Linked DNA regions of Tolumonas auensis DSM 9187. The protein of the gene in region 2 interacts with the protein of the main gene of each other region in a pairwise test. Links are inferred from orthologs where the notes say so. Each region holds a gene or a part of one and is shown on either strand. Other genes may lie near its edges. The genes, in order: TOLA_RS04470 and lysA.

Region 1 (6,930 bases), 2.5 Mb from region 2 along the record:
TGGGTATGGGGTTTACCTGCGGAATCATCCGCGCATGACTCGCTGTACGGTTTGTTGCAGGCGCGCTATGAAGCTTATAAAGAACATGTCGTCAAACAGTTCTACCAGAAACACTTTTCCGGTTTTGACCGGCAGATCGTGCTGGTGGATTGTTTGCAGCCACTAAAAGTCAGCCGTGAAGCAATCTATGATTTACGGGATACACTGGGACAATTACTGCAAAGTTTCCAGTATGGAAACAGTCACTGGTGGCAGCGCCTCTTTTCTCCGCGTATCGACAAACTGTTGTTTGTAGCCAGTAAAGCCGATCATGTCACCCCTGAACAACATCCGGCCTTACTCAGTCTGTTGCGGGAACTGGTTCATTCTGGTCTGTCCCGGGCCCGTTTTGAAGGTGTGTCGCTGGAATGTATGGCAATGGCAGCGATCCGTTCCAGTGAATATCATCAGGTTGATTATCAGGGGCAGCCACTGACTGTGCTGCATGGTGTTGATTTAACCGGTCATGAATTAGCGTTGTTCCCCGGGGTTATACCTGCCCGTATACCCGAACCTGATTTCTGGCGAAACTCATCTTTGCGATTAACTGATCTGCGGCCCCCTGTCTGGCAGAGCGAACAGGCCAGACCGCATATCCGTCTGGATCAGATCCTGGAATATTTGCTGGGAGATAAAATGCAATGAAAAAACCAGCAGCATCAGATACAAAGACAGCAGTAGAAGTGCCGCTGGATTTATTAAACCGGACCACAATCGCGAGCGGAGCTATGCCGGTAGAAATAGTACCGGCGCAGCTGGATGAAGCGTCGCAATACGATGAAACTGCTCTGCAGGATGATTTTGAGCCATCGCTTTCAGAGTTACCGGAGCGATCCTCTGGCTGGTTGCGCTGGGGTGGGGGTGCTGTGTTGGCGTTATCGCTGGTGGAGGCCGGCAGTTTTCTCTATCAGCAGCTGTTTCTGAATCCCTGGCTGGGTGGTGCCTGGTTAGCCGCTGCCAGCGCTTTGCTGATTGGTTCCTGCTCGGTTATCTGGCGCGAATATCGTGTATTACGACGTTTACGCAGTAATACTCAATGCCGGAAACAGGCTGAAGACTTGAGAAGCGCAGGACAGCATGGGAACGCCCAGGCGTTTTGTCGGCGTCTGGCAAACGAGACGGGTCTGCAAAATTTACCCGGGTATCAGCAATGGCTGGAACATATTGAACCACATCACAATGATAGTGAAATACTGGTGTTGTTCAGCCGGTTTGTTTTACATCCGTTAGATGAAAAAGCACTGCAACTGGTACTCAAATCCAGCAGTCAGACCGCGTTACTGGTCGCGGCCAGCCCTTTGGCGCTGGCCGATATGGTACTGGTACTGTGGCGCAATCTGAAAATGTTGCGGGATATCGCATCGGTCTACCAGATCCGTCTTGGCTATTGGGGGCAAATCCGGCTTATCCGGCAGATTTTACGGGATATGGTGTTTGCCGGTACGGCTGAACTGGCCACGGAACTGGGAACAGACTGGTTCAGCAGTGAATTGACATCTAAATTATCGGCTAAATTAGCGCAGGGGCTGGGTAGTGGCCTGTTGTCTGCCCGGTTAGGTATCAATGCCATTCAGTTATGTCGCCCGGTGACGTTGCTGGCGGATGAGAAACCAAAGCTGTCTCAGATCAGAAAAGCATTATTGAAACGCCTGAGTTCAACCGTCAGCCAGTTTTTTACGACACAGAATCTGCCATCACCAAAAGAATAAAACCGGCATCTGCCGGTTTATCTGAAGTCAGGTTAAGAAAGCTGCGCCATACAGGGTAATTTCACATGCATACACAAACCGCCGGTCGTTCTGTTGTAGGCAGTAATCGTCCCGCCGTGTGCTTCAATTGCTCGTTTTGTGATAGCCAGCCCCAGACCGTTGCCCGGATTATTGTTACTGCGGAAAAAGGGTTCGAAGATAGATCCCAGGTCTTTTTCAGTGATCCCGGGGCCATTATCCGTGATATCAATGACCAGTAATTCCGGCAATTCCTGATGCACACTGATTTCAATATGACAGCCGCGACCGGCATGGTGTAAGGCATTCCGGATCAGGTTATCGAAGGCCCGCAGTAATAACTCACCGCGACTCTGGATAATAATGCTTTCATTCAATGTTTCATCCAGTTGTAGTTCAATAACACTACCGCTGTCTTTCGCTTCAAACTGAGCATCATCAACCAGCGATTTCAGCAACTCAACAAGATCCAGATAATCTTCTTTTGGTTGCGGCACACCGGATTCCATACGCGCAAGCATTAATACTTCACCGACCAGATTGTTCAGGCGATGACATTCCTGTTCAATGCGTTGCAGCATTTGCTCGGTGTTTTCCGGCTTTTGCCGCAGCAAGCCAATGGCCAGCTGAAGACGGGCGAGTGGTGAGCGTAAGTCATGAGACACATCATGCAACAGCCGGCGTTGCACCTGAATAGATTGTTTGAGTTTTTCTGCCATTAAATCAGCATCTTGCCCAAGATCTGCAAATTCATCGTACCGTTTGCCAAGCTTTTGACTGACATTGATATCAAAATTTCCTTTTGCTACAGCTTTGAGTCCGTCACGCAATGTTTCTATCGGTCGTGAAATAACGCGGGCCAGCCAGTTACTGAATAACAGACTGGTCAGTATCGCCATGATTAACAGAAAAACCGGTGCATCAAACAATGTAAATATGATGTTATGCGGGAATGGCGGCGGACGGCGGGGCATGAATACCCAATAAATTCCCCCGTCAGCCAGTGTTATCTTTTCTACCCCAGGCGTATTGGCCTGTTGTTCAGTGAGACGTTGTGCTTCAGCCCAGGCTTTATCATTGACACTTCGGTTGAACAGATCCTTTCCCTGTTGATCAACAATAAATGGCACAGGCGGGCCGCCGGCTACATCTTTTCCCACGGTCTGTGGTTTCACTATCTCCAGCACAAGCTGTTTTCCGCCACTGGCCAGCGTTCTGGCTACCGATTCGGTCAGACCATCGGGGCGATTGCCGGTTTCAATGATGCTGTAGGCTATCTTTGCGTCCTGATACAGCGTGACGATCGCGCCGGTTGCGATCCCGGTCAGCAGAATGGCGAGCCAGAAACTCAGTAATATTTTCCAGAAAATACGACGCATTAATTACTCAACAACCAACTGATAACCGATCCCTCTGACGGTCTGAATGGGTGAACGCCCATCTTTCAGTACGCCCAGTTTCTGCCGTAGATTGCTGACATGTACATCAATACTGCGATCATACCGGGCCAGCGGGCGGCCAAGGGTATGCAGCGACAGATCTTCTTTACTGATTATTCTGCCGGCACGGCGACACAGTATTTCCAACAAATTAAATTCGGTACTGGTCAAATCAAGTAATTCGTCGCGCCAGGTGGCATTACGGCTGGCAGCGGAAATAGTCAGCGCTCCAACTCTGAGCGGTTGCAACTGACCAGGCTCCTGTTTATCAGGATCAGCCCGGCGCAGAATGGCTCTTACCCGAGCCACCAGTTCGCGCGGAGTGCAGGGCTTGGAAACGTAATCATCAGCACCCAGTTCCAGGCCGATAATACGGTCAATGTCATCACCTTTGGCGGTAAGCATTAATACCGGAATATTACTGTGGTTTCGCAGACGACGCAGGACATCAATACCATTGAGTTTCGGCATCATGACATCCAGTAAAATCAGGTCATAATCGCCGCTCAGTGCTTCTTCTAACCCTCTTTCACCATCGTGACACATCTGTACCGCAAAGCCTTCATTGCTGAGGTATTCCCTCTGCATGCTGCATAGCTCGAGATCATCATCAACCAACAAGATGCGGATCATGTAAACCTTCCTCATAAGACATACCGCGCCATGATACGGAGCTGGCGGGGCCGGACAATAGGCTCGGCACAGATAAACCTTTTTTTACCTAAAATTACATTTTTGGGGAGGAATGATTGCCTAAAGAGTCTTCTCTGTGGTTTCAATGTATTGGCGCAGTAATGGTTCCATCATATCCCGGATCAGTGGTTGCGCATCAGCCGTAGGATGAATACCATCGTTCAGCATCAGTTTCGGCTGAGTCACGATAGATTCAAGAAAAAACGGCAATAAAGGCGTTTTGGTTTCCTCGGCCAGCTTCGGATAAATCGCTTCCAATTTTGCAATATAGGCGGCACCGTAATTACGTGGGATCCGGATCTGCATCAACAGTGGTTGTCCGCCATTTTTCTGAATGATCTGAATGCTTTTCTTTAACGTTTCATAAGGAATAGCTGGTGGAAAACCGCGGATACCATCATTGGCACCCAGTTCAATTAAAACCCAGTCAGGTTTGTGACGGGACAATAAAGCAGGCAGACGGGCTAAACCATCCTGAGTGGTGCTGCCACTGATGCTACTGTTAATGATAGTGACCGGGAATTTTTCTTTCTGCCATTGCTGATGCAAAAGAACAGGCCAGCTTTGTTCTGCCGCCATCATGTAGCCGGCACTCAGGCTGTCGCCGAGAATCAATAGCGTACTGGCATGGCCAGAAAGTGAACACATAGATAATAACACCAGCAGGATACCTCTCATGACACAACCTCTTATGATACAGGTCAAAAATTTGTCGCACCGGGTTTCGGTTGGTAAAGAACAGCTTACCATCCTTGATGGGATCCAGTTACAAGTCAAGCCGGGAGAGAGTGTTGCGATTGTCGGGGCTTCCGGTTCGGGTAAATCTACGTTGCTGGGCATGCTGGCGGGGCTGGATTTACCCAGCGAAGGTGAAATTTTCATTGCCGGTCAGCCCCTGCATCAGATGGATGAGGAACAGCGCGCCAGATTACGCTCGGAAAGAATAGGTTTTGTTTTTCAGTCTTTCTTACTGATCCCTGAGCTGACGGCTCTGGAAAACGTGATGTTGCCGGCGGAATTACGCGGTATCAGTCAGGCGAAACAACTCGCCACAACCTTGTTGAATGATGTGGGGCTGGGAGAGCGGTTGCAGCACAAACCATCCAGATTGTCCGGCGGTGAACAGCAACGGGTTGCGCTGGCACGAGCGTTTATCTGTCAGCCGGCCTTGCTGCTGGCTGATGAGCCGACCGGTAATTTAGATCAGCATACAGGGCAAAAAGTGGCTGATTTGCTGTTCAGAATGAATCAGGAATCAGGTTCCAGCCTGGTGATAGTTACGCATGATGTTGCATTGGCGGATCGCTGTCAGCGTCAGTTACGCATGACTGCAGGACGACTGGAGGAGTCACGATGATTAAATTATTGTGGCGCCTGTTTTGCCGGATGGGCTGGCAGGGTGGGTTGCAGTGGTTTGTACTCGCTCTCGCGGTGTGTATTGCCTCGGTATTGAGTGTGTCTCTGGTTTCAGATCGGCTGACTCAAAGCCTTAAAGTCTCCGGCCGTGATTTCCTGGCGGCAGATCGGGTTGTCGAGTCCGCTACGCCTTTGCCGGATACCTGGCTTAAGCAGGCCCGGGACAGCGGATTACAGCAGACGCAGACCACCGAGTTTTCCACCATGCTGCTGGCTGGTGAACAGATGCAATTGGCATCGGTTAAAGCCGTCGATGAGGGGTATCCTTTTTATGGCCGTTTGCAACTGCTGCCACAACAGGATATCCGTCCCGGAGAGCTCTGGCTTTCCCGTCAGCTGATGTTAATGCTGCAGGTAACGCCGGGCGATGAGGTGCAACTTGGTTCAACCTCACTACGTGTCGCCGGCGAATTAATACAGGAACCGGATCAGAGTTTTAACCCTCTGGCGCTGGCTCCCCGGGCGCTGATGCATCAGCATGATGTCGGGGCTGCTCAGGTGATATTACCCGGAAGCCGGGTGACACATCGCTATCTGTTCCATGGTGACTCATCAGTACTTGAGAGCTGGGATCAATGGTTATCCTCCCGTCTGCAGGCAGGACAAAAACTATTAAAACCGGAACAGGCAAACCGGAATTTATCTCGTCAGCTGGAACGGAGCGAACGGTTCTTCCGTGTTGCCTCGTTGCTGGGACTACTGCTGGGCGCTACGGCCATGAGCATTGCTATTCAGCAATATGCCCGTCAGACACAGACTATGCTGGCATTGCTGAAGACGTTTGGTGCCTCCCGCTGGCGGATCATGTGGCTACTCGGTGGTTTGTTAAGTCTGCTGACTTTGACCGGGATCATCATCGGTTGTCTGCTGGGGTGGCTGGTTCATGGCTGGATGGTCTGGCAGCTGGGCAACGCATTACCACCGGAACTTGCTACGCCTTCGATACAGCCATTTATTCTGGCGTTTGTTTTAGGAAGCATTCTGGTTGCGCTGCTGGTGTGCATCCCACTCTGGCGCTTGCTGGATGTGCCAGCTTTACGGGTATTGCGTCAGGAACAGGAAAGCCGGGTTCCCGCATGGTTAGCCTTACCATTACTCATTACCGGGCTGTTATTAATTAATTTATTGCTGCTACAGGATACCAGGCTGGTGTTAGGTCTGGTGGGTGGGGTGATCGTTCTGATCGTGGTGCTGGGCGGGATGGGGTACCTGTTATTACGTTTATTACCCAGTGGCGTTACCGGCAGCAGTTTTTATCTTGCAGTCCAGCACTGGCAACGACAGCCGCTCGAAATATTGCATCAATTAAGCGGGATCGCTTTATCGCTGTTACTACTGGGCGTGGTGATCAGTGTTCGCAGTGAAATTGTCACCGGTTTTCAGACCTTTCTGCCGGCAGATGCGCCGAACCGTTTCCTGATCAATATTCCTGATACCGATAAACCGGAGCTGGTAAAATTCCTGCAGCAGCAACAGCTGAAACATGCACCATTGTATCCCATCGTCAGAGGACGATTGACGCATATCAATGGTGAAGTGGTGACACAACAGGAAGGACAACCGGGGCGCAAGGGTATTCACCGCGAGCTGACCATGACGGCACAGGCACAGTTACC
Region 2 (6,959 bases):
CGTGCTTTTACCGGCATCGGACGTGGTGCCCTGCACCATGAGAGAGAATTTTTTCAGCAACTTGAGGAGATCCTGACAGGTCTTGCGGTCCGAAGATATCTGCCATCATAAGCCGATTAAGGGATTATTTACACTTGCAGTATGTATCTTTAAGGATACACTTATTATGAACGTCTTTCTTAAAACAGAAATTTTTGACCACTGGTGGTGATAAATCAACGCAGAGTAAAGACATCAGACAAGCAAAGCTGATCTGGGTTGAACTGGAGAAATCTTCATGAAAAAAGTCACGCTGTCTTCTTTCGATGCGGCAGATTATCTTGATAGCGAAGAGGCTATTGCCGAATATCTGAATGCCATTCTGGAGGAAGATGATCCGGCACTATTTCTGACGGCTTTAGGCGATGTAGCCAAAGCCAGAGGCATGAGCCAGATCGCGGTACAAACCGGTCTCGGTCGGGAAAGTCTGTATAAAACGTTCGCACCGGGCGCTCATCCCCGATACGAAACCGTGGTTAAAGTATTAAAAGCATTGGGTGTCAAACTGACGATAGCAGCCTGAAATCACTCTTCCTCTTCCGGCTTGAGCTTTTTACGTTTGGAACGGGGATGCGTCTGGTCATACACTGCAGCCAGATGCTGAAAATCGAGGTGGGTATAGATCTGCGTGGTCGCCAGATTGGCATGCCCCAGCAACTCCTGTACCGCGCGCAGATCGCCGGAAGATTCCAGCATATGTGTGGCAAAGCTGTGACGCAGTTTATGCGGATGTACATGACTGTTCAGTGTCTGTTTCTGTCCCCACTGCTCAATGCGGATCTCCACCATCCGCGCCGTAATGCGCCGCTTGCGGCTGCTGAGAAACAGGGCGGTTTCCCCTTCGAGCAGAAAAGCGGTTCTGGTTCTGAGCCACTTCTCCAGCCATTCCAGTGCCAGCCGGCCAACCGGCAGAATGCGCTCTTTGTTACCCTTGCCGATCACTCTGACCTGACGACTGGTCATATCCAGATCATTCAGATCCAGCGCCACCAGCTCAGAAAGACGCATACCGGTGGAATAGAACAGCTCCATGATGGCGCGGTCACGCACCACCAGCGGATCCGATTCATCAGTGATATTCAGCAGCTGATGTACCTGATCGACATCGAGATTTTTCGGCAGTGGCCGTCCCAGTTTCGGCAGTGCCACCCCACGCGCCGGATTCGCCGCCAGAATACCGCGGATCACCAGCCAGTCAGCAAAGCTGCGCAGGGCCGACATCTTGGTGCTGATGGTGCGCGGCGAAGTATCTTTGTGTTTACGCAGCGTGTGCGCCCATTGCCGCACCAGCGGGTTATTCAGCTCACCCCAGTCCTGGATCTGCTTCTCCTGCAGCCATTCAATTAACGCCTGCAGATGCCGCTGATAATTACTGAGGGTATGCGCACTGAGCTGGCGCTCGACGCGCAGGTATTCCAGATAGGTATGTAAGACAGAGGACAGTGACTCACTCACAGGAACGGGCCAGTGTCGGCAGCAACAAGGTCACGAACCGGCCTAACTGCTCCAGCAGCAGGCTGTCCATCCCCGGCTGATAATGCTGCGGATTAGCATGGCCAAAGGCCAGAAAGCCCCATTCGCCATACTCCCCGAGCCGCAGCAGGGCCATCGAGTGCACCAGCGAGCCCTGCCCGAAAATCAGCTCCCGGTCGCAATCATTGACGCGGCCGAAATAGACCAGCTGATCGGCCATCGGATAGAGGCACAAGCGCTGAAACAGCGGATATTCCATCTCATAGGGCTTATCAAAGCGCTTGGCTTTCACCCGCGCCTGATTCACCCACAGCGCACAGGCCGGGATCCGCAACCGTTCACGAAACGTGGAATGCAGACACTTCCATAACTGCCGCATTGACGTGCAGGCGAACAGCGCCGGATAGACATCGGTATAGACGCGGAAGATAAACTCGTTGCGGGTGGCATTCGCCAGCAGCTCCTGCCGTTCATCTTCCAGCTGCTGCAGACGCTCGCGCTGCCGCTCCAGTTTCACATCAAACAGCGACACCGTACCGCGCTGTTCATGGGGCACCGCTATCTCTTCCAGCAACTCTTTATGCCGCAGGAAAAAATCCGGATGTTGCTTCAGATAATCGGCTATGCGGTTCTCTTCCAGCATCGACTCCAGTGCACCCATGTTGATACTCATAATTCGATTTGTCCGTCGAAGACATGCTCTGCCGGACCGGTCATGTAAACCGGGCTGCCAGGGCCATTCCAGGAGATATACAGCGAACCGCCGGGCAGATTCACCTTCACACGGCCTTTAAGTTTCTCCTGCTGAATACCAACCACGACGGCGGCACAGGCGCCGGTGCCGCAGGCCAGTGTTTCACCAGCACCACGCTCATACACCCGCAGATTGATTTCACTGGCAGAAACCACTTCCATGAAACCGACATTGATCCGCTCAGGGAACCGGTCAAACGACTCCAGTTTCGGTCCCAGTGTTTCAACCGGAGCATCTTTCACACTCGGCACCTCGATCACGCAATGAGGGTTCCCCATCGACACGACTCCACACATCACCGTTTGTTCGGCAACGCGCAGCAGATAAAGCTTCTCGGCTTTCAGGGCCCGGAACGGGATCTTGGCCGGTTCAAACTCCGGTACGCCCATGTTGACCGTAACCTGATCGTTATCTTCCAGTTGCAGCACAATGCGGCCACTGACCGTACTGACCGCAATACGGTCTTTGTTGGTCAGCCCTTTCAGACGCACAAAACGGGCAAAACAGCGCGCACCGTTACCACACTGCTGCACTTCCGAACCATCGGCATTAAAAATACGATAGTGGAAGTCGAGATCAGGATCATACGGCGGTTCGACCAGCAGCAGCTGGTCAAAACCGATACCAAAATGACGATCACCGAGGCGTTTCAGCGTTTCCGCATTAAAAAACACCTTCTGCGTGACGCCATCAACCACCACAAAGTCATTTCCCAGACCGTGCATTTTGGAAAACTGGATCAACATGCAGCCTGACTCCTGTTACGGCAACAGATGTTCAAATTGCCACAGCGATGCCAGCGGTTCACGCTCACGCACCAGATGCGGCTGTTCACCGTCCACCAGCACTTCTGCGGCACGGGAACGGGCGTTATAGTTAGACGCCATCGAGAAACCATACGCGCCGGCGGAACGGACTACCAGATAATCACCCGGTGCAATCGCCAGTTCGCGATCTTTACCCAGGAAATCGCCGGTTTCACAAATCGGACCCACGACATCGTAGTGATGCGCATCACGCGGCAGCGAACGGTTCACCGGAATGATATTCATCCAGGCACTGTACAGTGACGGACGGATCAGGTCGTTCATCGCGGCATCGACAATCGCAAAATGACGATCTTCACCCGCTTTCAGATATTCCACTTTGGTCGCCAGAATACCGGCATTGGCCATAATCGCACGGCCCGGTTCAAACATCAGCGTCAGATCGCGATCCTGCAGTTTCTGTTTAAGTGCCAGTGCATATTCGCTCGGGTGCGGTGGTGTTTCGTCGTTGTAATTCACACCCAGACCACCACCCACATCCAGATGATGAATTTTGATGCCGGCAGCCGATAATTCATCGATCAGGGCCAGCAGTTTATCGACTGCTTCAAGGAACGGAGAGATTTCAGTCAGCTGCGAACCGATATGGCAATCCACACCGGTGATCTGCAGGTTCGGCAGGCTGGCCGCGTAGCGGTACACTTCCGGTGCGCGTTCAATCGGAATACCGAATTTGTTCTGTTTCAGACCGGTAGAGATATACGGGTGGGTACCGGCATCGATATCCGGGTTGATACGGATAGAAATCCGCGCCACTTTCCCCATAGAACCCGCCACCTGATTCAGGCGTTCCAGTTCCGGCTCTGATTCCACGTTAAAGCAGAGAATGTCCTGCCCCAATGCATAACGCATTTCTTCTTCGGTTTTACCGACACCGGAGAACACGACTTTCTTCGCATCCCCGCCGGCGGCAATAACACGCGCCAGCTCACCGCCGGAAACGATGTCAAAACCGGAACCCAGACGCGCCAGCAGGTTCAGGATCGCGAGGTTGCCATTGGCCTTTACCGCGTAACAGATCAGGTGCGGCACATCACCGGCAGCGGCATCAAACGCTTTCCAGTGACGTTCGATGGTCGCACGGGAATAGATATACAAAGGGGTGCCGTATTGGGCGACTAACTCACTGACTGCACATTGTTCGGCCAGCAGTTCGCCATCTTCGCGATAATTAAAAAAATCCATGGCTCCATCGTTTCCTTATGATTGGGTCTGGTGGTTGTCAGTCTGGTCTTGCGGCTGGGCAGGCTGCTGTTGTGCCGGTGGCTGCTGTGGCATATACAGTGGCCCTTTCAAGCCACAACCACTCAGCAAACCGGTCAGTAACAGTGCTAAACCCACACTGTATGTGCGCATTTTCATGATCTTGTGCGATTCAGTAATTTGGACCACTATAATCTCACTCATCGCAGTAAATGCAAATAGGACAAGCCGGAATGAAAGACAGTGAATTTCACGCGCTGGTGGAAGGGCGCTACCAGTTTATCGAACAAGCCATAGATAATTGCGATACCGATATTGATTGTGAACTCAACAGCGGCGTGGTCACGCTGACTTTTGTCAACGGCAGCAAGATCATTATCAACAAGCAGGAGCCGCTACATCAGATCTGGGTAGCGACCCGTGAAAACGGCTATCACTTCGACTGGAAAGATGGCAAATGGATTGATAATCGCGGTGGCCGTGAGCTGATCGAATTACTCAGTGACGCCTGCAGTAAACAGTCCGGCGAAAAAGTGACGTTAGGTTAAACATCATGGATAAACCGGTTGTTGATATCTACTACTGCCGCCAGTGCAACTGGATGCTGCGCGCCGGGTGGATGGCACAAGAGCTGTTACATACCTTCAGTGAAGAACTGGGCAGCGTCAATTTACATCCGGATACCGGCGGCCGTTTTGAAATTCTGGTGAATGGCGTCTGTATCTGGGAACGTAAAGCGGATGGCGGCTTCCCGGATGTCAAAGCACTGAAGCAGCGGGTACGCGATCAGATCGCGCCGGAACGCGATCTCGGACATGTCGACAAGAAAACATATTAATCTACCAACAAAAACGGCTCCCTCAGGGAGCCGTTTTGCTATATGCAGATCACTCTTCGGCTGGCGCATCTTTCGGTGGTTTGCCGTCTTTTGGTGGTTTTTCCTTCGGATCTTTTGACTGTTTCTGCTCATCACGTGGCGCAGGCGCGCTTTCGTCGCCTTCAGCTCTGTTCATGGCTTCAGAATGCTCTCTGCCTTCCGGTGCTGCGTTGTTAGTCCGTTCTTCACCCTGTTTCCGGGCTTTTTTAGTATCCGGAGCCGGACGATCACATTTCTGGCCTTCAGGGCATTCCTGTCTGGCTTCATCATCCGCCGGGGCCGGACTGGCATTCGCCATTGATACACCGAAAGCAGAAACAACAGCACTCAGACCCAAGCTCAGCAGAACTTTTTTGATACCCATACTCATTTACAACCTCGTAAGTCATGTGACGTAATGCGGAGGCGATAATAGTCCTTCAGGTATACTTCTCATCCTGATTTGCGATTCTTTACACTTTTGAACAAAGGACAAAAAACAGCGGTAATGTTAGCCGGATGCCTGTTGCGGCATCTCCCGCATCGCGGAGCGGTATGGCGTGACCTGCAGTGAATCTGAACCGGGCACCAGCTCATAAAACTGCGGTAAATTGAAATTGATCACCTGTTCGGTGAAGTCGAAACGCTGATGCGTCATGGTGTAATAGCGATTGACATTCTGCACCAGATCTTCTTTGCTGCCGGCATATTCGTGATAAATTTCGACTTTGTTATTTTCGTCCAGAATATAGACGTTAAAACCGTTGTCGTTATCTTCAAAGAAATACTGGATCAGGCCTTCACTGGCATACGCATCGACGATCGGCGGCACATGCAGCCCGTTATCCGGCTCCGCGGTCTGACGTTCCAGTTTGTTATCCGACACCTGACGGTAAAAATCGATCGCACTGCTGAGCTGACGCACGGAGACTCCGCGGCGTTCCAGAAACAGCGCATACCGGTGCTCACCCACGGACAGTAATTTCACCATGCGCTGTTTATCCAGCGCCAGACGCAGCGAAATACAGGAGTTCACCAGTTCCGTAAACTGGTGGCGGATCTCGTCGCGGTAATACTGACTGTAGCAGAACACATCGATCGCATCCGGTGCCGCAGCGTCCTGATGCATCTTGCTTAAAATGGTACTCAGGGCCTCAACAACCGCATCCAGACCGTTAAAGTGCAGCGTACGCACTTCATTCCATGAATTCCGGTACACCAGATCCACCGTACCAATCAGGCACTCCTGACGCGCGCCGAAACAGAGCATATCCTCGCCATGTTCCAGCACCGGCGGCATCTCTTCCGGCCAGTCGGCCGTCGGATCACGCTCCAGATTGAGGAAAATCCCCAGATGACGGATTTCACACGGCCGGCTCAGCGCCAGATTACTTGCCGGCGGCAATTCCACCGGGAAGGTATCGGCCAGATCCTGACAGAACTGATGCAGACAGGTTCGGGTGATATCGGAGCCCGCCTGCCGGATATCGATCCGCGTATTCGCGACCATCAGACCATTAAAATAGGCCCAGGCCACCAGCTTGGAAAGATAGCCGTTATATTCCAGCGGTGCCCGCCCGATAATATCGTGCGGTTTGAGCGAGTATTTATACAGATACCAGCCCTGACGGTTCAGATGTCCCGGCGGCACCTGGATCAGGCTTAAATCCGACTCATGCAAATCAGGCGCAATCTTCAGGTTAATACGCTGCACCTTACCCGGCAGCGCCTCAAACGCGGTATAGAGTTTACGCGACAGAATCCCGATATCTTCCGGGTTGATGGATTCACTGATGTTGTTGCGGCG

The links.
Region 1: the proteins of lysA (region 2) and TOLA_RS04470 interact in binary tests that used the Escherichia coli proteins (3 or more experiments, as listed by UniProt). The link is inferred for Tolumonas auensis DSM 9187 from one-to-one orthologs.

What each region holds. Positions count from the first base shown.
Region 1 is NC_012691.1:948,923-955,852, forward strand. Bases 1,994-4,885 are described here. They hold TOLA_RS04470 (response regulator transcription factor), read right to left. Parts: upstream 3,839-4,885; coding sequence 3,149-3,838; downstream 1,994-3,148. Other genes in these bases: TOLA_RS04465 (HAMP domain-containing sensor histidine kinase), read right to left, coding at 1,994-3,145; TOLA_RS04475 (arylesterase), read right to left, coding at 3,959-4,576; TOLA_RS04480 (ABC transporter ATP-binding protein), read left to right, coding at 4,575-4,885. Also shown: TOLA_RS04455 (YcjX family GTP-binding protein), read left to right, coding at 1-684; TOLA_RS04460 (YcjF family protein), read left to right, coding at 681-1,748; more of TOLA_RS04465, read right to left, coding at 1,781-1,993; more of TOLA_RS04480, read left to right, coding at 4,886-5,255; TOLA_RS04485 (ABC transporter permease), read left to right, coding at 5,252-6,930. UniProt on the Escherichia coli protein: Response regulator member of the two-component regulatory system CpxA/CpxR which responds to envelope stress response by activating expression of downstream genes including cpxP, degP, dsbA and ppiA.
Region 2 is NC_012691.1:3,417,629-3,424,587, forward strand. The notes cover bases 2,154-5,074. They hold lysA (diaminopimelate decarboxylase), read right to left. Parts: upstream 4,279-5,074; coding sequence 3,028-4,278; downstream 2,154-3,027. Other genes in these bases: TOLA_RS16010 (DUF484 family protein), read right to left, coding at 2,154-2,185; dapF (diaminopimelate epimerase), read right to left, coding at 2,182-3,012; lptM (LPS translocon maturation chaperone LptM), read right to left, coding at 4,294-4,449; cyaY (iron donor protein CyaY), read left to right, coding at 4,530-4,844; TOLA_RS16030 (Rdx family protein), read left to right, coding at 4,850-5,074. Also shown: TOLA_RS15995 (cobyric acid synthase), read right to left, coding at 1-60; TOLA_RS16000 (addiction module antidote protein), read left to right, coding at 278-562; tyrosine recombinase XerC, read right to left, coding at 565-1,494; more of TOLA_RS16010, read right to left, coding at 1,487-2,153; more of TOLA_RS16030, read left to right, coding at 5,075-5,134; TOLA_RS16035 (hypothetical protein), read right to left, coding at 5,184-5,543; TOLA_RS16040 (class I adenylate cyclase), read right to left, coding at 5,664-6,959. UniProt on the Escherichia coli protein: Specifically catalyzes the decarboxylation of meso-diaminopimelate (meso-DAP) to L-lysine. Is not active against the DD- or LL-isomers of diaminopimelate.